Regions from separate parts of the Paenibacillus sp. NMA1017 genome, predicted to be linked through region 2. Evidence: predicted binding sites of a transcription regulator. Region 2 holds the regulator's gene; each other region holds the start of a gene.
What was found. Region 2 encodes LexA, which represses DNA repair genes until DNA is damaged. Its sites were predicted from a motif close to CGAACATATGTTCG; they were not measured.

Region 1 (5,682 bases), 310 kb from region 2:
GCCGGTAAAACCGGTACGACACAAAACTTTGGTGATGTGTGGTTTATGGGATACACACCTGACGTTACACTAGGCGTCTGGGCTGGTTACCGCCAACAGGTTAATACATTATCTCAAGAAGGCCATTCCAGAGCACAGTCAGTGTGGGCACTGATCATGAATGAGGCGGTCAAGGACCAGCCTGAGCTTTTTAAGAATAAGCACTTTATACGGCCGGAAGGTGTTGTAAGAGTTACGGTTTCTAGCCTTACAGGTAAGCTACCAGGGCGTTATTCCCGTCAATCGGGTCAACTCGTGACTGACTGGTTTAATCAAAAGTATGTGCCTACCGAAGTTGGAAGAGAACAGCTTCCGCGTTCTGCTAGACCAGCGGTCTCGTCCAAACCAGATATCAAGGAAAAAGAAGTCCCAGAGGTTGAGGTACCTGCAATAGATCAAGAGAAAATTCCACCAGAGGAAACGGATTCTGCTGTTCCTGACGCAGACACAGAGATAGAAATGCCTGATGAGAATAACGATGTGCCATCAACAGATACTTCGCAACCTTCTGTTGAAAACGAACAAGGGACTCCTTTTGAATCGGAAAGCCAGAGTGAGGCTCCAAAAACCCAATCTGATGAAGTTATTTATCCAGAAATAATATCTGATCAACCCAAAAACTAAACGACAGGAACGGTTTAGTTTAAAATGCCGTTCCCGACAATGTCTACAGTGACCTGCGGATGAAAACGGACATTGGGATATTCTTTATTCCAATCTACACTTTTCCATACTGCTGGATGATGAGCGATCAACTGTCTGCCTACGCCAAAGGCATCACATCCATTTTCCTGATTGCTTTGAGGATCATCTACAGCCTCTAGCGTCTGCGACAACACGCCTTCAGGAGTGAGATCATAAGCCGATGCATTTGCCAATCGGGCATCCTTCAAATTGTCCTGATCCCAGCAGCCTGTTATAAACATGAGTAGAGTCAGCATTCCAAGCGCTCTGCTCTTTTTTTATGTTTCAGGTCCCTCCTTTTTTTTGAAGAGATAGGATAGAATCAGTAGCAGAAAAGGGAACACAATTGGGAAAAAATAAGCAGAATCATTGGATGTGGAACCAATTTCCAGTTATTTTTTGATGGTATGCGCCAGCTCTAATGGCAAATAGCTGGATGAAAAGTAATCGTCGCAATGTAAATGGCAGGCAGCGTAAAAGCGATCAAAAAGCTCATCATTCGAATCGTTCTTAGAAATGAACTAATAATCCAACGGCCGTGATAATCATCTGGGATTTGGTAAAATGCAAAAAAATAGACGGGAGCTATTAGAGTAGTTGGGCTACCTTCAGCCCAAATCGCAATCCGTCCCTCCGTTAGATTGGCGGTCACGCGATCCGGTCGTTCCGTGCTGAGCTATTGAGGGAAGAAATAAGGAAGGATTGTCCTCCTTAAATTCTTGAATAAAACCGGGAGGGAGCACCATATCGGAGGAGATCGCTTTAATTCTCGTTTTCACTGCTTTCACCAGCTTAGGATTAGCCAAGTCTTGAACATAGACAATAGCGATTTTGGTTCGGGTTTTAGATCCCACATAAAAGTAGCGTACAACCAGTGACGGGGTGACAATTTGTTTGCGAATCAGATTTAGATTGATAGATAACTGCTCAAACATTTCTGCTTAAATCAACGAAAGCTGCGTCATTGTCCAGCCAAGAGAGCACCTCCTTTTTGGATGAGATAGGCATAATGTGTGCTAAATGGACTGAGTTTATCCATGATCTGGTGACTTATCCATTCTTGAATCACCAGATTACAAGGGGGCTTAATCTTGCGTCGGATCAATTCCTAGATAGTGTCCCAGATTCCGCCGGACCTCGCTGCGGGCAAAGGATGAAAGCATGAAAAATCGCCTTTGATAGCCGCGGCATACATACAAAACTTCTACACCTTCATGATTTCGGATTTCGCTGTATATTTTAACCCCTAGTGTTTTCATGCGCGCCTTTGTCTCTGCTAATTGAACAGCTACGCGCTGTTGTACTCCAGTCAGGCTACGAACATACAAATCGGGCATTTTTAGAGGAGAGGTATGTATAATACGAATGTCCCGTTCCAGCACATCCAGCACAAGAGTTAGAAGTACACAGATCTTGATCAGCCCTGCGTCTTCTGCAGAAGGCAAAGGAGCTTTATTCTTGTGGTTCAGTATCTTTTGGCTTGGCATAAAAATCTCCTTTACTCCGAGTAAGAATACAATATATAATTAGTATATAGAACATACGTTCTATTCATACCTCATCATAGGAATTTTTCTATGGCTAAAGCAATCATCAATTATTGGAAAAGTGTTAGGGAGTGACACCTCATGTGTCATTGTATAAAGAATTCTTGTGTTTATCACCAATGACAGTCAAATAGAGTTTATGTTAAGCTAATGGATAAAAACTTACATAAAAGGGGAGATCGTTCTGACTGCGGTCAGCCTTTACTGTTTAACTTAAGAAAGTGGAGAAAGAAGGTATACATATTGTCACGTTCGTTATATGCAGCTTTATTATTGTTGAGCCTCATTTGGGGCGGTTCGTTTATGTTTATCAAGGTGTTGTTGCTACATCAAGTAGGACCGTGGACGATTGTATTTCTTAGATCCAGCTTTGGACTTATTTTTATCGTCTTATTAATGCTACTTATGCGCAGGCCGTTTAAAATCAAAAGCATTCCGTGGAAATCGGTTACTCTAGTAGCTTTGGTCAACATGGTTTTGCCATGGACATTGATCGGTTTTAGCGAGACCAGAATAGCTAGCAGCATGGCTTCTGTATTGAATGCTACCACGCCAATATGGACCATGTTGGTAGGGCTTGTTTTTTTCGGGGCAATTTTTCATCGAATGCAGTGGTTAGGAATGGGTCTCGCTTTTGTAGGGATTATTATTTTATTGGGTATTAATCCTGCATCTATTATTTCTGTTGATCCTGTGGGTTTTGGGTGTATGCTGCTTGCGACTCTCTGCTACGGATTTGGAACACAACTCTCCAAACGTTTTCTCTCCAATCTTTCCATGTATCAGGCTACCTTTGCAACACTGTTTGGTGCGGCGGCAGGGGGTGGCATTATGATGGCAATTGTGGAAAGACCTGATTTGTCGATCGTTTCTGATCCAGGTGTATTGGGTTCCCTTATAGGACTGGGAGTTTTGGGATCAGGAGTAGCATATATTTTGTTCAACTACATGATTTTGCGGGGGAGTGCGGAATTTGCTTCTTCGGTGACGTATTTTGTACCAGTAAGTGCCATCGTATGGGGCTTTTTGCTCCTGAATGAACATATCGGCTGGAACGTTCTGACCGGGCTAGTCCTTATACTTGGAGGCGTGTTTATGGCCAACCAGCGTAGAACCGCCAAATTAAGTGGATAAAAATCTAAGCAGAAATGAAACACACTTTGGGCTATATTAAATGTGCATTCGCCAAACCTTCGGTATAATGCGTTAATTGGCACATACAATAAAGCATACTCACACATAAAATAAAATATGGTGCAGCAAAAAAGCAAGCTGTTTAGCAGGTGACAAGGTGTGGTATAATAAATTATAGAATTATATGTACCACAGAAATGTCGGAGTTTTATTCCACAAAAGAAAGGATCAGGATACCATGTGTCCCCGAAGGATACTTCCCCAAAGGACGATTTGGAAACGATTTGATCTGTCTTATACTTAGCTTTTCCGCGGAGTAACGTCAAGTTGCGAAAGCCAACTCTGCGGAAGAGGGGATTGTACATGCGAAGGACCAAGTCCTCCAGGCACATCTTACCCGGTAGCTTCCGTAAGAGTGGGTTCATCCACATCAAACTTACGAGAAACCGAGGGAGCCTGTATGAGGAAAACTTACGAATCTATCGTGAACAATGGAGCATTGAGACAGATTGCTGTCATGTTGCTCGGAACATGCATTTTAGCTTTTACGTACTATCACATTAATGCTCAGAATCATTTGTCAGAAGGCGGATTTGCAGGCTTGGCCCTACTGGGACATTACGCGTTTGGCATATCTCCAGCATGGAGTATGTTGCTGCTTGATATTCCCGTCATATTGCTGGCATGGGTACTGAAGGGCAAAAGATTTATGCTGCTTGCGTTAATCGGAGCCGTCGCTTTTTCACTGTTTTATGCAGGATTTGAGAAGTATTCGACTCTGGTTATAGATCTACATGGAAATCTGCTGATAGCTGCTCTACTTTGTGGGGTGCTTACAGGTTTGGGCGCCGGAATCGTACTGCGATTCGGTGGAGCAACCGGGGGCGATGATATCTTATCTCTGCTGATCAGTGAGTGGCGCGGATGGAAAATCGGCAACGTGTTTATTGTCAGTGACATCATCGTACTGGGATTATCATTGTTGTATCTGCCTATGAAGGAAACAATGTTTACAATACTGGCTGTGTGGCTTGCCGGAAAAATAATTACATGGACGACCACGTTCCAACTGCACCGACCTGTGAAAAAGGTACTGCCAGCGACTATTCCCGCTAAAAAGGTAGTTGCCAAAACAGTGCCGGTCGTCCACAGCCTTCGTCAATAAGGAAAGGGTGTTACGTCAGGAGAGAAATCTTCTTTCGTAACACCCTTTCGCTGTATTCAGCTTCTATCAGGAAGGCTTTAAAGTAGAATGGATGCGTCCATTCCGATCGGAAGAAGCGGAATGATGGTTGTGTACATTTTCGCTTGAATGCTGTTTTTCATGTCTTGTCGGTTTCTCATCTTGTTCGGCTGGATGATTATCGTTCCATTCCTCGGCTTGGGAAGTGGCAATTGCAATCGAGCGCCCTTCTTCATAGCCGTCACGGAGTAGCGCGTTAGCAATAACAACGGCTTTTTCTCGCACACGAGGTTCTAGGTTTTTCATGGATGGAGGGTAATCCTGTTTGTTCCAAGGCATAGTTGCACACTCCTTATTGCAGATGATGTAATATGTATTACCCGTTGTCGGCTTAAACAAACGGAAATCAAAGAAATGAATATATTGTAAAATGTATCTTGAGAAAAAGCGTATAATGGTGTGCAGAATACGAGGAAAAGGAGTGAAGTATTTGCTTGCCTGGGGTTTTGTTTTTTTGCTGACTATCATCATTCATACTACGGATAGCTTGTCCTATGCTCTTCGGCTTGGTGGTTTGCGAGCGCGTCGGATTGGATTGGCGTTAACCGTTGCGGGAATGCTGCTGTTGGTTTCACGCACCTCTAACATGGCGCAGGGGCCTTTACTTGGAGGGATGGTCGATCGGGCTAAAGCTGCAGCACAAGTGGGCGGAACGGATATTAGACTGGAACTATATATGCATGGGGTACTGCTGGCAGCAACCGTTGGAACCATGCTTGCTATATTACTGTATCCAACAGTGGTACGCATGTCAGCTAGATGGATTGTGCATTTGGAGCATACCGGATCTATTCCGGCTTTGGTGCGTCATTTAATGCTGCGAAGTCGCTGGAAACATGCAGGCTACTACATAAAGCGCCCCACCTGGTCCATGCTTACTTCACTGATTAGCGGAGCGATACCCAAGCGTCTAATTATTCTGAATATAGCTGTCACTGCGATTTATACAACAGGAGTAGTATCTGCTTTATATGCATCATTCCTGTGGCCTGCTCAAGGTACAGCAATGTCAATGTCGTCAGGTCTAATCAATGG
Region 2 (5,682 bases):
CGATAACATAAGTACGAGTGTAGGTTGTATCATCGATGAAGTTTTTTAAAAAGAAGGAAGGCAACTGAATTTAGCAGTTCTATGGGATTTAGGAGTTGGGTGTACCGTTTAACACAAAAAAAGCAGGAAGAATCCTTCCCGCTTTTGCTTGAAAACGATTATTAACGTCTGCGTTGTCTATCATTTACGCTAAACAGATTAACAGCCAGTGCGTTACCTCTTGCACGCGCAACGGCTCTTTGATTCGAACGGATGTTTGATCTTCTTCTTCTCAAATCACGTCTGCAGTGTCTTCTGCTCATATGATCACCTCCCTTCAAGGAAATGAAGGTATGGATGAATCTTAGTGGCGTTTATGCTTACGCTTGGAAATTTTGATATTCAAGGCATTGGTTGCTAGTGCATTTCCGCTTCCTGTTTTAGCAGCTGCGGCTTGAAAGACTTTAACGACCAGATATCTGTTTTTCCCGATGCGATGCTTATACGTTTTAACTCTATTTCTGATCATCTGCATATCTCCTTTGCTTAGGTCTGCTATATACATATGTCAATTGTGATAGTAATGTATCAGCATAAATCTATTAGAAGCAAAAAGAAGCTAGTACCTATATTCCTAATGGTTAACAAAAAAACTCATGCGAACCTGTCTTTGCCTTTTCAACTTTACGTTGTAGAAGAATGTTACAGGCAGGTCGGCATGAGTCTAACAGTGTAAATAGAGATAATATGCAGTTTAGTATGAAAATTATTTACTATTAAGAGTGTTAAGTTTTTTCTCGTAGTACGCCTCTTGAGCAAGAATATGATTCAGTTGTTCAGAGAGCTGTTTATATTCTTGGCTGTCTTCTGGGTAATTGTTTCTTTCGGAAATTACAGCTTCGAGTTGCTTTTCTAAATACCTGAAATGGATAAGTATTTGTATGTACTGAATACGGTCGTAGATTGTTATGTGGGAGTTCTCTTTTGCATACAAATGATCCATTGTTGGTACTACACAGCTTATGGCGATAAATATCACAACAAACGCTGAAATTTTTTTCATTTAATTCCTCCTACAGAGCTATGAGTAATTAATATACCATATTTATCTAAAACAAAGAAAGATCTATTAGTTTTGCCCATAACAGTATAGCTGCTCAAGATCAGTGGGTGATTATTTGAGATGAGGAGGCTGATTTTATAGTAGAAACAATAGGAATAGGTTGCTGAAATGAAAAAATAGTTGTGAGATACATAGTAAACACAATAACAATACAAAACCGGCTTACCCTAGGCAGCCGGTTTTGTATTAGTGGTTAGAATAACGGGGAAGAAAGAACGATAAATCAGTGGAAGTCCCGGAAGAGTCCTACAACCTTGCCCAAAATGCTGACATGTGTCAGGCGAAGCGGTTCAAAGGCTGGATTTTCAGGTTGAAGCCGGATATGATCTTTTTCTTTGTAGAAGGTTTTAACTGTAGCTTCGTCTTCATCTGTCATAGCTACAACAATATCGCCATTATCAGCGGTCTGCTGCTGACGTACGATTACATAGTCTCCGTTAGCAATCCCAGCTTCAATCATGCTTTCGCCTACAACAGATAACATGAATATTTTATCCTCACCAACAAAGTGTTGGGGAAGAGGAAAGTAATCTTCAATATTTTCTGTCGCCGTAATAGGAAGGCCAGCAGTTACTTTGCCGACGACGGGGACACGACTAATGGAGTAATTAATCAAGTTGCTATTATCCGATTCGTCTTGACCGAGTAACTCAATAGCCCGTGGTTTTGTAGGATCGCGTCGAATGAGTCCTTTTTTCTCTAAACGATCCAAATGACCGTGAACCGTAGAACTGGAGGCCAATCCGACAGCCTCGCCTATTTCGCGTACAGAAGGGGGGTATCCCTTTAGACGCACTTCATTGCGGATAAATTCAAGAATGGCCTGCTGGCGGCTCGAAATCTTAGACATACCGTATCAACCCCATTTAGTAACGTTTGGGAAAATTATAGCATAGAACCTCCGTTCGTACAAACATAAGTTCTAAATAATCCCTAATAATAATTGCGAACTTTTGTTCTGTTTTCTATTGAACAAAACAAATGTTCGTGTTATATTGTGAAAAACATAAGAACAAACGTTTGGAGGACACAGCCAATGATGAAATATAGCACCTATCAAAGTATTTTTCCAATGAATTTAGAAAATTTACAGGAGACCCGAAAAGAGGGTAGGGCGCGTTTTATGCAGATTATTACCAATACTCTTTTACTTAAGCTTCTTATTATAGTGATTGTTGCTTGGATTGCAGGGGCAGGTGTACTTACGGTTTTCGCGGCTCCTTCAGCTTCTAAGGAAGAAGTGACTAAACTGACCTTACAACCTGGGGATACGTTGTGGGAGATTGCCGCAAATCATAAACCGGAACGAATGGATACACGGGTATATATAGAAGGAATTGTGCGGATTAACGGTTTGGAGGATAGGGGAGTGCAGGCAGGTCAGGTACTCAAGCTTCCTAACTTCTGATCTATAGACTATTAGAGCTTGTCAGGGAGCGTAGTACAGGAGCCTTGACAAGCTCTTTTCTACATGTCAAAGTGTATTATATCTTTGCTTTTATGGAGGGGACACAATTTGGATATAGACAGCTTGGTACAGCGCATTAATGAATTAGCGCGCAAAGCAAAATCCGAAGGATTGACGGAAGAGGAATCCACAGAGCGCGCCAATCTTCGGGAAATTTATTTAGGTAACATTCGCCGTAATTTTCGGCAGCAGCTTGAAACGATTGAATTTGTGGACGATGATACATCGAAAGGAAATGACGGGCTGAAGCATTAATGCTGTTAAGCGCCCAAGCCTGCAATTTGCCTTTTGTTTTAGGTACTTTTCATGGTACCTATATAGATCAGCTTTGAGGCAATTGTTTTAATGTAATATATCTGGGAAGGAATTGAGAGATGGCCAGATCATTTGAAAGAAAAGTACGAAAAAACACAGCGCATTTAAATAAATCGCGCAAAAAGCAAGGCATTCAAACCATTAACGGCACAGGTTCTGCAATGGACATTTTCCGTGGCCGTAACATTACTGTGCCAATTATGCTGGCTGGTCTTTCTGTATTGTACATGCTTATGAGTTACTTTTTGACTAAGACTGGCATGCGAGGAATGGATTGGCTTGTATTCGGCCTGTACTTGATGCTGGCTGTTATCTTTTTCATCCGTCGTCCTTATCTGAAAGTGGGAAAGGATACTCTCTATATGCTGAAAGGTGGTAGAGAACGTCCAATGACGGCAGGGGACATGAAAGCCATCAAGATTGAAAAGGGTTACGTAACCGTTGAAAGAAAAGGTAAGGGCGGTAACTTTATTTTTACAAAATCATTGGGTCGCTATGACACGGATGCCATTGCAGAGCGACTTGAGAAGTTTGCGCTATCCAATCAGATACAGGTGGACAAGAAATAACGGATTTAGCCTGTAGCTCTGTAACAAAGGCCGTATGATGTTATTTCATATAACATGCTGCGGCCGCTTGCTTAATATGGGCACACACATAACGATTCAAATGCTTAACCAAGCAAATAGGCGTACATACACTGTGGAAAGAGAGTGGATAATTCAGATGACGATTCAGGCGGTAATGTTTGATCTTGATGATACCCTTTTGTGGGATGAACGTAGTGTAGAAGAGGCATTTGATGCAGCGTGCCAAACAGGCTCCCGTGAAGCAGGCGTTGATCCAAAAACTCTGGAGGAAGCCGTACGTAAGGAAGCACGCGCTTTGTATGAATCCTATGAAACCTTTAGTTTTACTCAAATGATCGGCATTAATCCGTTTGAAGGATTGTGGGCGAATTTTACAGCAGGTGAGCAACCTGAATTCCGTCAACTGGAACAGTTGGCTCCTATTTATCGAAAGGAATCATGGCGCAGAGGACTCCAGCAACTAGGGATAGATAATGAGAAGTTGGCAGAAAAACTGGCTACCCAATTTGCTTCGGAAAGACGCGCGCGTCCACATGTATATGAAGAAACGTTTGAGATTCTAGAACAATTGAAGGGACATTACAAACTGTTATTGCTGACAAATGGCTCCCCTGATCTGCAACAGGAGAAACTGGATGGAGTTCCTCAATTAGCTCCTTTTTTTGATCATGTTGTCATTTCAGGTTCATTTGGTCGAGGCAAGCCTGATCCGTCTATATTTCAGCATGCTTTGGGGCTTCTTGGTATTGAGCCTGAACATGCTTTAATGGTAGGAGATAAGCTGACGACTGATATTCAAGGAGCATTGGCAGCAGGTGTACACTCGGTGTGGGTGAACCGAAACGCTAAAACCAATACCACAGAGATCAAGCCGAAGTTCCAAATCAAGCATCTGTCTGAATTGGATGGAATTATTCAATCGTTAAAGTAAGAAATCCAGTCATTAGAAACGAGTATTAAGAAAACTCCCTTCGCTCGATTGTTACAGAGCAGAGGGAGTTTTTTATTCACACAAGGATGATAAATTCGTAATTATGCTTTAATGAAGGTTGGGTCTTCATACGGTTCGGCAATCCAGCCATTTTCTTCGATGAATAAGCGGACTGCGACGATCTTTTGATTCTCCATTAAAGTGAAGAAGTGAGGTATATTTTCAGGTACGGAGATAACGTCCCCCGGTGAAAGCTCTACGTTAAAATAGCCGATCTCTTCAGGGCCTTTAATGATGAAGATGCCTTTACCAGCGACAATGGCACGGATTTCATCCTCGGTGTGGGTGTGAATTTGCTCAAACTTGGCCAGCAGCTCGTCCAAATTTGGCGTTGCTTCAGATAAAGTGATAACGTCCCATATTTTATATCCGCGACGTGCGGCTAAATCCTTGATTTCGGGTTCAAATGTTTTGAGAACAGCGGACTTTTGGTCATCTGTTAAGGTAAAGTTCTCTTGCAACTCCCCGGACAATTTGGAAGCATCCCAATGTTCATACAATACCTCGTGACTCTCCAGAAATTCACGTACTTGTTCTTCACCGCTAATTCGTTCATTCGTATTACGTATTAAGATTTCGGCCATATATGTATTCCCTCTTTTCCACTTGGATTAATGTTGTATAAAGAATACCATGTCTTGAAACGTTGTACAATACAGGATTTCAACATTTTATAATGCAAATGACTATAGCTAAAGAATGCAGGGTTAAGTACGTTCTATAATGCTACAAACTATAAAAATGGATTAGAGAAGTCATTTTTACAAAGAACAATCTGTATAAAACGTATGTTTTTACTTCAATCTATCTAAATGATACGGTTTCTGCTAAACTAGGATTTAACGTTTTGCGGGGGTGAAGAAATTTGGACAAAGTTAGCTTGCAGGATGCATTACAACGAAGAATACTCCTTCTTGATGGGGCCATGGGCACCATGATTCAACAGGAAGACCTTTCCCCCGATGATTTTGGTGGGGAAGAGCTGGAGGGCTGTAATGAAATGCTGGTCTTAACGAGACCGGATGTCATTCAAGGGATTCATGAAGCATACTTGAAGGCCGGAGCAGACCTAATTGAAACGAATACATTTGGAGCAACTTCCGTCGTTTTGGCGGATTACGATATACCAGAACGTGCCCGTGAAATTAATCTGGTGGCGGCCAAACTGGCGCGTAACGCGGTGGATAAATACAGCACTGCGGAAAAGCCTCGTTTT
Region 3 (5,682 bases), 640 kb from region 2:
ATACAGGTAGATAGCAAATAGGCAAGACCAGCAGAGAGCTAATGACGTTAAACAGGGTTTGGGCATGGGCTACCTTGGCTCCGGGCTCGGTAGATATCCATGTGGCGGCCATTTCCAGCCCAGGGATCAACGGCATAAAGAGCAATGCTCCGCCTACGTTCAGCAGCACATGGGACCAGGCTACAAATTTGCCGGACACGCTGCCACCAACAGCGGCAATCAGGGCGGTTACGCAGGTGCCTACATTAGAGCCGATGACGATGGCGATCCCCACATCGGCTGGCAAGGCACCCGCAGCGGCAAGGCTGATCGCCATGCCAATGACGGCTGCGCTACTGTGAACCAGTGCGGTTAGGCAGGCACCTGCAGCAAAGGCCCACCACATGTTGGCCGCAGCGTGATCAAGAAACCAGCGGAATAGCCCGGCCTGCTCGATCCAGGGGCCGACCGTTTGCATTACGCGGATACCCGCCAGAATCAGCGAAAATCCAGCAAAGACGAGGCTGATATATTGTACAGCCTGCGGACGGCTAAGCCCATTGGAGCCGGGTGAAACTCCGGCAGAAGCGTACTGGCGAACGGAGACGGATTCTCCCCACAGTACGGCGGCGCTCCAGCAGAGCAGTGAGCCGCAGAGCAGCGGAACAGCCAGCTTGCCAAGCTGGAGCCCCATCAGCTCGGTGGTGAGACAGGTACCGATATTGGTGCCGAGAATGATGCCGAGCGTGCGGCCGTAGGTCAACAGCCCGGCGTTGACCAGTCCGATCGTCAGCACCGTTACGGCGGTGCTGCTTTGCAGCAGGGCGGTAATGCCTGAGCTGAACAGCATCCCCCGCCAAGGGGAAACTGTCGCGCGGTTCAGCCAGCGGGTGAGGAAGGGGCCAGCCAAATGCCGGAGGGCTGCTTCCATCAGCTTCATCCCGCCCAAAAAAATAAACAGCCCGCCGCACAGCGGGAGTATAACATGTATAAACACGGGCATAGCCCCCTTTTCTAGGTGGAAATACTTATGTAACAGCCTATGATCTGTCGAGGACAGCCATGACAAGCATGGCTGAGCTCTTTTTTACGGAACGATAATTTTGTAGTATCTTCACAAGCTTTAAAAGCGTGACGTCGATATACAGGCGGGCAGTAGCGAAGCGGTTCATTTGAATCTGGAGAAGCGAGAGTGATCGTAAGATCAAATGAATCGCCGAGCCGTGCCCCTATCGAACAAAACGTTTTAACACTTTGAGTAACTTTAAGAATAGGAGTGAAGGATTTTGCCTTCAGTAATATTAGAACGCAGCCGTAAAAAAAGGCTGGAGCACGCACACCCTTGGGTGTTTAAAAACGAAATAGCCAAGATTGAGGGTGATCCAGAGGCGGGCGATTTGGTCAGCATCGTTAACCATCAGGGGCGTTATTTGGCGACAGGTTACTATAATCCGGCTTCACAAATTACAGTGCGTGTGATGTCCTATGAGCCGCTGGAAGTAATGGATCAAAACTTTTTTGCCCAACGCTTTCGCAAATGTCTGGAGCATCGCGAACGTTTTGTGACCGGGGGAGACGCTTATCGGTTGGTGTACGGAGAGGCTGATTTTTTGCCTGGACTGATTGTAGACCGTTTTGGTGATGTGTTAGTCGTGCAGCTGTTAACGCTTGGCATGGATCGGCGCAGGGAGGAAATCAGGGATGCGCTCGTTGAAGTAGTGGGTCCTGTTGGTATATATGAGCGCAGTGATGTATCCATCCGTGAGCTAGAAGGATTGGAACAAACGAAGGGTCCTTTGTACGGTGATTGCCCGCGTCATGTGGTTGTGACGGAAAATGGCCTGCAAATCAAGGTTGATATCGTAGAGGGTCAGAAGACGGGTTATTTCTTTGACCAGCGTGAAAATCGTGCGGCCATAGCACCGTTGATGACAGGTTGGGGAGCACGTAGTGGAATTACGCTACAAGAAGTAGCTGCGGACTCAGGGGATGCTGGCACAACGGTCATGAAGCCAGTGAATAAAAGTGGTAAGGTTGTTGAATTCCCATTCTGGGACGGCGCAACCGTATTGGAATGTTTTTCGCACACGGGAAGCTTTACGCTCAATGCATGTAAACATGGTGCTAAAAAAGTAACTTGTCTTGATATTTCTGAGCATGCGATTGAAAGTGCGCGAGATAATGTCAAGCTGAACGGTTTTGAGGAACGCGTCGAGTTTGTCGTCGACGATGCTTTTCAATATTTGCGCAATCAGGTGAAAGGTGTGGAGGAACGCAATGCACGAGCCGGGGGCAAAGGAGATACATCCAAGCCGCTGACAGCAGGTGGCGGACGCACCTTTGACGTGGTTATTCTTGATCCGCCAGCCTTTGCCAAAACGAAGAACGCTGTCAAAGGGGCTACACGTGGATATAAGGATATCAACCTGCACGGGATGAAGCTCGTTAATGAGGGCGGCTATCTGGTGACAGCGAGTTGCTCGTTCCATATGCGGCCAGAGTTGTTTTTGGATACCATTAAGGAAGCGGCGGCAGATGCCGGTAAAATCCTTCGTCTGGTAGACTGGAGAGCGGCTGGTAAGGACCATCCTCAAATTTTGGGTGTGGAGGAAGGCCATTACTTGAAATTCGCCATCTTTGAGGTGCGCAGCCGGATACAGCTGTAGGTTTCATACAAAGTCAAAGTCAATCTCCTTTTTGGTGATTAAATAGGTAAAATAGACTCTTTTAGGTATAAATCAGTCCTGTAGAGAAGGCGTGCACCAAGCCAACCTGCGGGACTGATTTGTTTTTTAGGGGGAGGATGAATTGCTACAACATGGCAAACGTACGTTCTTTTCTCCCTTGCCTGATATGCTATACTGTTTAATAGAATGTTGTTCGTTGGAAAGGAGGCCGCATCATGTCGGTCCGCTTGTTGATTGGCCGCTCTGGTAGTGGTAAAAGTACGTTAATCCGCAATGAAATGACGTCCATGTTACGCGAGGAGCCGCTAGGTAAGCCTATGCTGTTACTTGTACCGGAGCAATCGTCATTTGCTTCCGAGCATGCGTTACTTACAGAAGTCGGAAACGGTATTCAGGGGTCGGTGCGCGCCCAAGTGATGGGATTTCATCGTCTTGCCTATTTAGTTATGCAGGAAACCGGGGGTTCAGCACTGGTGCCTGTAACGGAAGAAGGCAAGAAGATGCTTTTATATAAAATTATTCGTCGTCGCAAGGATGAACTGAGCTTGTTTAAGGATTCGGGAGACCAGCTCGGCTTTGTGGATCGGTTGAATACATTGTTTACGGAGCTAAAGCAGTATGGAAATGATACTCGGTCTGTACCCGAGCAACTGGAGCGAATGAACGCTATTGGAGAATCAACTCCGATTTTGCGCGGCAAGCTCAAAGATATCAGTCTAATCTACGAGGATTTTGAACGAGAGCTGACGCTTAAATATATAGACGGTGAAGATACACTGCGCATGCTGGCAGAACAGATTGCTGAGTCTTCCCTTGTGCGTGGAGCAGACATTTGGATGGATGGCTACCGCAGGTTTACACCACATGAATACAAGGTTGTGGAGCAACTTATGCTGCATGCCTCTTCGTTGACGGTGGCGCTGACTTGCAACCGCAGCTACGAGAGCGGACAGCTTCCGCATGAACTGGATTTGTTTCATCCTTCGGCGGCTACGTATGTAAAGCTCAAAGGAATGGCAGACGAGCTGATGATAGAGACGCAGACACAATTACTGCGCCCTGATCCGCTGCCGAGATTTAAGGAGCGTCCAGCGTTGGCGTATTTGGAGGCTAACTTTGAACATCGTACAGGGCTACGGAATCAGGAACAACGGATGCGGCTGCAGCAGCTACGAGGGCAGTGGACAGAAGAACAGCCGGAGGGCATAAAACTGTACACTGCGGCTAATCGCCGTGCAGAGCTGGAAGGGGCTGTACGCGAAATGCGCCGTCTGGCCCGAGATGAAGGCGCGCGTTACCGGGAGATGGCTCTGTTTGTACGTCATATTGAAGATTATGAGCCATGGGTGGAACCGATATTCAAACAATATGAGGTTCCAGTATTTTTGGATCAGCGGAGAAGTGTTTTGCATCATCCTTTGGTAGAATTGATTCGGGCTTCGCTAGATATCGTGCAGCGGCGTTGGCGATATGAGGATGTATTCCGTGCGGTCAAAACAGACCTTCTCTTGCCGCTGGATGGTCGGGTGAGCCGCGAGGAAATGGACCGTTTGGAAAACTATGTTCTGGCCTGCGGAATACAAGGCAGCCGTTGGACAGACGGTCGGCCGTGGCAGGCTGTGCCCAGCTTGTCACTGGAGCTGGAGGAGCAGGAACGGAACCGTAGGCGGGATGAAACGTTGGATTTGATGGAGCTGTGCCGGGATGTGATCGTGACGCCTTTACGTGCGTTTGAGAAACGTGTGGGCAAGGCACGAACTGCACTTGAGAAGTGTGAAGCGGTATATCTGTTACTGGAGGATGCAGAAATCGGCCACAAGCTGGACGCCTTCATTCATCAGGCAGAGGAAGCAGGAAATCCTGAGCAGGCGAAAGAGCATCGTCAGGTATGGGATGCAGTGCTTGAATTACTGGATCAAATTGTCGAAATGATGGGTGACGAGAGGCTGGATACCTCTTTGTTTGCGGGTGTGCTGGAAACGGGATTGGCTGAGTTCCGTATGGGACTTGTTCCGCCAGCTCTGGATCAGGTTCTAGTCGGAAACACGGACCGTACACGTGTGTCTGGTATTCAACATGCCTTTGTGCTAGGTATGAACGAAGGTGTGATGCCGGCTGTGTTCCATGAGGACGGTGTGCTGAATGAGCAGGAGCGTACGGCATTAAACGAACGAGGCGTAGAGCTGGCGCCGGATATGACAAGACGTCTGTTGGACGAACGTTTTCTCGCATATACGGCCCTTACCTCAGCAGGCAAAAGCCTGTGGATGAGCTATGCAGTGACCGATGAAGAAGGGAAGTCGTTGCTGCCGTCAGAGTTAGTACGACATGTGCGGCAACTGTTTCCTAGTCTGGACGAACGTCCGTTGGCTGGATACCCTTTGCCTGGGGATGCTTGGACGACGCAATGGGAGTATGCTTCTCATCCGTCCGAGGCTTTGCCACAGCTCATTGCGCAATTACGGCATTGGCGACGTGGCGGTGACATTTTATCTCCTTGGTGGGAGGTATATAACTGGTATGCAAGCCAGCAAGGGCGTGAGAAGGACAAGCTGCGTCAGCTGTTGACCTCACTTTTTTATGAGAACCATGCCGAAATGCAGAAGGAAACGAGCCGCCGTCTGTACGGTAGCAAGCTGCGTACCAGCGTATCTCGTATGGAAGGTTTTGTGGCATGTCCATTTTCGCACTTTGCCTCTCACGGTCTTCGTTTGAAGGAACGTCAAATGTATCGCCTGAAGGCCCCGGATATCGGACAATTATTCCATGCAGCGCTTGGAGAGATGGCGATCAATTTGCGTAAACGCAATGTTAGCTGGGGTAGTCTCAGCACGGAGGAATGCCGCCAAGAGGCGGAAAGTACAGTGGAGCGTTTGGCTCCTCGTCTGCAAGGCGAGATTTTAATGAGCTCCAAGCGGTATGGCTATATTTTGCGCAAATTGAAAGACATCGTGAGCCGTGCTTCGTTGATTTTAGGTGAACATGCGCGAAGAGGTAGTTTTGAGCCGATTGGGCT
Region 4 (5,682 bases), on a different contig from region 2:
TTGAAAATGAGACAGGGCTAGCTGTGGGCGACGCAATTGCACAGGACGGTAAATTTTATGTAGTTTTGCCTGGACCGCCTAAGGAACTCAAACCCATGTTTGCAAACCAGGCCAAACCTTGGTTGCTTCAGCAGGCATTGAGCGGTGAGGAAATGCCAATTTATTCAAAAATGCTAAAATTTGCAGGGATCGGTGAGTCAGCTCTTGAAACCCATTTGTTAGATCTGATTCAATCCCAGACAGACCCCACGATTGCTCCTTATGCCAAGGAAGGGGAAGTCACGATCCGTATATCCACTAAGGCGGCCAGTGAAAGTGAAGCATTAATTAAGCTGACAGCTACGGAAGTAGAAATTCAGCAGCGTCTTTCCGAATATATGTATGCAAGCGAGGATGTTACGCTGGAGAAGGTTATCGTAGATCTAATGGCCAAACGCGGACTCACTGTGAGTGCGGCAGAAAGCTGTACAGGTGGAATGCTGATGGAACACATCACTTCTATACCTGGCAGTGCTGTTATGTTTCAAGGTGGCATCGTGTGCTATTCCAATGAAATGAAGATGAAATTACTCAACGTGCCTTATGATTATTTGGAAGGGGATCAAGCGCCAGGTGCAGTGAGTAAGGAAGTAGCCCTTGTGCTTGCAGAGCAGGCGAGAATGATCATGGACAGCGATTTTGGACTTTCAGTTACTGGTGTAGCCGGGCCTGGGTATTCCGAAAGGAAGCCAGTCGGTCTAGTGTATATTGGCATTGCTGAACGCGACAAGGAAACGGAAGTACATGAACTGAGACTGAGTGGCAACCGCGAAACAATCCGACTGCGATCAGTCAAAGCAATCCTGTACAGATTGTGGCGCAGGCTGGTAGAGAACGAGAAACTCTCTTAATCATCTATATACAGTGTGGGTTGTAGAGTTGTTTTAGATAGATATTCATGATATAATTATCTTATCGGAAGAACCGTTGCAAAGCCTTTTGCCAGCGGTTCTTTTTTTGTTTTAAGAGACAGGTGTAATTATAGAAGAGAGCTGTGCGAATAAAAAAAACGAATGTATGTTCGAAAAAATGCTTGGCAAGCGTGTCAAAACAAGGTATTATTAAAGTACAAACAATGAAGGATGTGAGTTTATTGTCAGATCGTCGTGCTGCGCTGGATATGGCGCTCCGTCAAATAGAAAAGCAATTTGGTAAAGGTTCCATTATGAAGTTGGGTGAGTCTACCCACATGCAAGTGGAAACGATCCCCAGTGGTTCGATTGCTTTGGATATTGCGTTAGGAACGGGCGGCTTTCCAAGAGGCCGGGTTATTGAAATATACGGACCGGAATCATCCGGTAAAACGACAGTAGCTCTTCACGCTATCGCAGAGGTGCAAAAAACAGGCGGACAAGCCGCCTTTATCGACGCTGAGCATGCGCTTGATCCGTCGTATGCAAGCAAGCTGGGTGTCAATATTGATGAGTTGTTACTATCGCAACCAGATACAGGAGAGCAGGCGCTCGAGATTGCCGAAGCTCTTGTACGTAGTGGAGCAGTAGACATTGTAGTTGTTGACTCCGTAGCAGCACTTGTGCCAAAGGCAGAAATTGAAGGCGAAATGGGAGATTCCCACGTCGGTCTCCAAGCACGTTTGATGTCTCAAGCATTGCGTAAGCTTTCTGGAGCCATTAATAAATCGAAAACTATTGCTATTTTTATTAACCAGCTACGTGAAAAAGTAGGTGTTATGTTCGGTAACCCTGAAACAACACCAGGTGGACGTGCCTTGAAGTTTTACTCTACGGTACGTTTGGATGTTCGTCGTATTGAAAGCTTGAAAATGGGTAACGACATTGTGGGTAACCGCACACGTATTAAAGTCGTGAAGAACAAAGTCGCCCCTCCTTTCCGTCAGGCTGAGGTAGATATTATGTACGGTGAGGGTATTTCCAAAGAAGGTAGCTTGATCGATATCGGTACTGAGCATGACATTGTCGACAAGAGCGGAGCCTGGTATTCCTACGAAGGTGAGCGCCTTGGTCAGGGACGTGAGAATGCTAAGCAATTTTTGAAGGAAAATCCGAATATTGCTAGTACGATCGAACAAAAAATTCGGGTGGCCAGCAATTTGATTACGACGGTTGCTCCGCCTACAGAAGAAGAGTTGGCACAGCAAGCGAAGGAAGAACAGGAATTGTTGGAGCTTGAATAAAGCTCGGTGAATCCTGGTTTGTGAACTGGGGCCGGGGTTATGGCACAGTCCGTTTGAATAGCATGATTCTGATGCCCTGCACAGTTGTGCAGGGCATTTTTGCATCAACTAAAGTCTGCTTTGTCAGCGGAATTTAACTTTTACGTAGCAGGTGTTTAAAGGCTGCTTTCGTGAAATTTCAAAGTGAGGGAAACATATTGCAGTTGGACGATGAGGATGAATACACTTCAGAAGAAAATAAGCAACAAGGGATTTCTCTTTTTCCGGATCATGAGGAATTGATGATTACTAGGGTAGAGCAAGGACGGGGACGCAAACGTGGAAGGTATATCATTCATTTTGGCCCGTATTCACTGTCTGTATTAGAAGATGTAATGATCAAGTACAATATGTTCAAAGGAACGTCATTCGTTAAAAAAGAACTGGAAGATATCGTTCTGGCAGATGAAAAGCAACAGGCTTATGTACTTGCGCTTCGTTATTTGGGGCGAAAGCCTCGCACGCGTCAGGAAATTGTCCAGCGTTTGGTGCAAAAAGAACTGGATCAGTCTGTTATTGACGAAGTAATGGTCCGACTGCAAAGGGAGCAACTTGTAGATGATGATTTATACGCCCGGCAATGGGCAAGGCAGCGCATAACAAGCCAACGTAAGGGGAAGGTGTGGGTTAGACAAGAACTTCGTCAGAAGGGCATCTCTAAAGCCGCTATTGGGGAAGCGTTAGGTGAGATCACCGATAATGAGGAGTGGGAGAGTGCTTTGACGGTCGGACGTAAGAAATGGAATCAGGTACGTGGTGATATAATGGAGAAAAAAAGGAAAACCTACCCTTTTCTCATGAGACGCGGATATTCCGGGGATATGACACGCCGAGTGGTCAATCATCTCACTGCAGCTGAGCATGACGCTGCTTCAGATGACGAGGAATTGTTGCAGTGGGAGGAATAATTGTCTAACGGCTGCTGAACCTTTGGCTAGTATTAACGCATAGGTGAGCTAGTTATTACATGGAAAGCTGCATGGTAGTCTACTAATGTTTGCATTCCCTTGACAATGCCATTTGTCAAATAATAAAATATATATGAAACGATACTTGTGGAACGCCCTTTTTCCTTCCAAAAAAGCGGAATCCACGGGTGAGTTCTCATCGCCAAATAACAAGTGATGCCGCTATGCCAGGCGGAATTGTACATGTGAAAGCATGTGCATATGAAATGAAACGACCTTGTGTCGTTATCTTAGTTTGACGATCAAAGTAAATGTGACAATTGCAAAAAGTCCCAAGGAATGCCTTGGAGGAACCAACGGGGAGGTGAACAGTATGATGACTGCGATCTGGTTCGTTCTCGTTGCTGTAGCCGCGTTATTCTTTGGGTTCGGGATTGGTTATTTTATTCGCAAATCTATTGCAGAAGCTAAGATCTCCAGTGCGGAAGAAGCTGCCGCGCAAATCGTGGAGAACGCGAAAAAAGAGGCAGAAGCGCTGAAGAAGGAAACGGTATTGGAAGCGAAAGATGAAATCCACCGCATCCGTGCCGAAGCTGAAAAAGAAACTCGTGAACGTCGCAATGAAATTCAACGACAGGAACGAAGATTGCTGCAAAAAGAAGAATCGCTGGATAAAAAATTGGAATCGCTGGAACGCAAAGAAGAACAAGTGGCCAACAAAGAGAAACGAATCGATGAAACCCAGCAGCAAATTGATTTGATTTACAAGAGTCAGGTAACTGAGTTGGAGCGTATTTCCAATCTGACGATGGAGGATGCAAGAAGTATTATTCTGACCAACGTAGAGCAGGAAGTTCGTCATGAAACAGCTCAGATGATTAAAGAAATTGAACAGCAGGCCAAAGAAGAAGCGGACAAAAAGTCTCGTGAAATCATCACACTGGCCATCCAACGCTGTGCGGCAGATCATGTAGCAGAAACGACGGTTTCTGTTGTCACATTGCCGAACGAAGAAATGAAAGGGCGGATTATCGGTCGCGAAGGCCGTAATATCCGTGCACTTGAAACCCTTACAGGAATTGACCTCATTATTGATGATACGCCGGAAGCTGTTATTTTGTCCGGATTTGATCCGATTCGTAGAGAGATTGCGCGTACTGCGCTTGAAAAGCTCGTAGCGGACGGACGGATACATCCGGCTCGTATTGAAGAGATGGTGGAAAAATCCCGTAAAGAGGTGGACGAACGAATCCGTGAGTATGGTGAGCAGGCCACCTTTGAGGTGGGCGTGCATAGCTTACATCCGGATTTGATCAAGATCTTGGGACGTCTCAAGTTCCGTACGAGTTACGGACAGAACGTATTAAAGCACTCGATGGAAGTTGCATACTTGACAGGTCTAATGGCCGGGGAACTGGGCGAGGACGTTGTACTGGCAAGACGGGCAGGCTTGCTGCATGACATCGGGAAGGCGCTGGATCATGAAGTGGAAGGATCGCACGTTGAAATTGGCGTGGAGCTGGCGAAGAAGTACAAGGAACACCCGGTCGTTATCAACAGCATTGCTTCACATCACGGCGACTGCGAAGCGACTTCAGTGATCGCCATGCTGGTTGGGGCGGCAGATGCCCTGTCAGCAGCAAGACCGGGAGCGCGGCGTGAAACGCTAGAGACGTACATCCGTCGTCTTGAGAAGCTGGAACGCATCTCCGAGTCTTTTGAAGGCGTTGAAAAATCATACGCGATTCAAGCCGGACGCGAAGTTCGTGTCATGGTACAGCCAGAGAAAATTGATGATGCGGAAGCATTCCGACTGGCCCGCGATATTACGAAAACGATTGAGAATGAACTGGACTATCCGGGACATATCAAAGTTACTGTTATTCGCGAGACCCGTGCGGTAGAATACGCAAAATAAAAGCATTTCAATGAAAAGTGGCCGCTGCTTGTAGGGCCACTTTTCATTTATGTAAGGCAGACTAGGGAGGGCTTTCTATCAACGTATTATTTATTGGAGACATCGTCGGCAGTGTAGGCAGAAAGGCACTGAGGGAGAATCTCCCTTCGCTAAAATCAAAATACAACCCGCATGTTATTATCGTGAACGGAGAAAATGCAGCTTCGGGAAGAGGCATAACGCCAGCTATCGCCAGAGAGTTTTTTGATTGGGGCGTTCATGGGATTACGATGGGGAATCATACATGGGACAATAAGGAAATATTTGATTTTATAGATGATGAGCCGCGGATCATCCGCCCAGCTAACTTTCCACCAGGAACTCCGGGCCGGGGGTATACCGTTGTAAAAGGTGGAGGTAAGGAGCTGGCTATTGTTAATCTGCAAGGTAGAACCTTTTTGCCAGCTATTGACTGTCCATTCCGTGCAGCAGATGAAATTGTCGATGAGCTGCGCAAAAAACATAAGCATATCCTAGTTGATTTTCACGCCGAAGCAACCTCGGAAAAAATTGCTATGGGTTGGCATTTGGATGGACGTGCTTCAATCGTGGTAGGTACGCACACACATGTACAGAGTAATGAC

Region 1: a site for LexA is predicted at 2,259-2,272, ahead of AC5ELV_RS06700 (YhjD family protein). Genes of this name have one in related genera too.
Region 3: a site for LexA is predicted at 2,802-2,815, ahead of addB (helicase-exonuclease AddAB subunit AddB). Genes of this name have one in related genera too.
Region 4: a site for LexA is predicted at 1,050-1,063, ahead of recA (recombinase RecA). Genes of this name have one in related genera too.

What each region holds. Positions count from the first base shown of each region.
Region 1 covers NZ_JBZXYR010000002.1:357,670-363,351, reverse strand. The annotation lists gene AC5ELV_RS06720 (transglycosylase domain-containing protein) at 1-663, shown strand, start outside; gene AC5ELV_RS06715 (Ger(x)C family spore germination C-terminal domain-containing protein) at 678-980, opposite strand; gene AC5ELV_RS06710 (spore germination protein) at 1,142-1,375, opposite strand; gene AC5ELV_RS06705 (spore germination protein) at 1,332-1,658, opposite strand; gene AC5ELV_RS06700 (YhjD family protein) at 1,809-2,210, opposite strand; gene AC5ELV_RS06695 (DMT family transporter) at 2,514-3,404, shown strand; gene AC5ELV_RS06690 (YitT family protein) at 3,865-4,569, shown strand; gene AC5ELV_RS06685 (DUF2188 domain-containing protein) at 4,636-4,926, opposite strand; gene AC5ELV_RS06680 (lipid II flippase Amj family protein) at 5,078-5,682, shown strand, end outside.
Region 2 covers NZ_JBZXYR010000002.1:45,389-51,070, reverse strand. The annotation lists gene AC5ELV_RS05185 (hypothetical protein) at 162-302, opposite strand; gene AC5ELV_RS05180 (hypothetical protein) at 344-508, opposite strand; gene AC5ELV_RS05175 (hypothetical protein) at 746-1,042, opposite strand; gene lexA (transcriptional repressor LexA) at 1,326-1,952, opposite strand; gene AC5ELV_RS05165 (LysM peptidoglycan-binding domain-containing protein) at 2,142-2,510, shown strand; gene AC5ELV_RS05160 (DUF896 domain-containing protein) at 2,619-2,825, shown strand; gene AC5ELV_RS05155 (hypothetical protein) at 2,945-3,454, shown strand; gene AC5ELV_RS05150 (HAD family hydrolase) at 3,612-4,406, shown strand; gene AC5ELV_RS05145 (1,2-dihydroxy-3-keto-5-methylthiopentene dioxygenase) at 4,508-5,050, opposite strand; gene metH (methionine synthase) at 5,332-5,682, shown strand, end outside.
Region 3 covers NZ_JBZXYR010000002.1:683,592-689,273, reverse strand. The annotation lists gene AC5ELV_RS08320 (Na/Pi cotransporter family protein) at 1-976, opposite strand, end outside; gene AC5ELV_RS08315 (class I SAM-dependent rRNA methyltransferase) at 1,266-2,645, shown strand; gene addB (helicase-exonuclease AddAB subunit AddB) at 2,882-5,682, shown strand, end outside.
Region 4 covers NZ_JBZXYR010000001.1:231,796-237,477, reverse strand. The annotation lists gene AC5ELV_RS01085 (competence/damage-inducible protein A) at 1-890, shown strand, start outside; gene recA (recombinase RecA) at 1,133-2,194, shown strand; gene AC5ELV_RS01075 (regulatory protein RecX) at 2,392-3,141, shown strand; gene rny (ribonuclease Y) at 3,515-5,059, shown strand; gene AC5ELV_RS01065 (TIGR00282 family metallophosphoesterase) at 5,137-5,682, shown strand, end outside.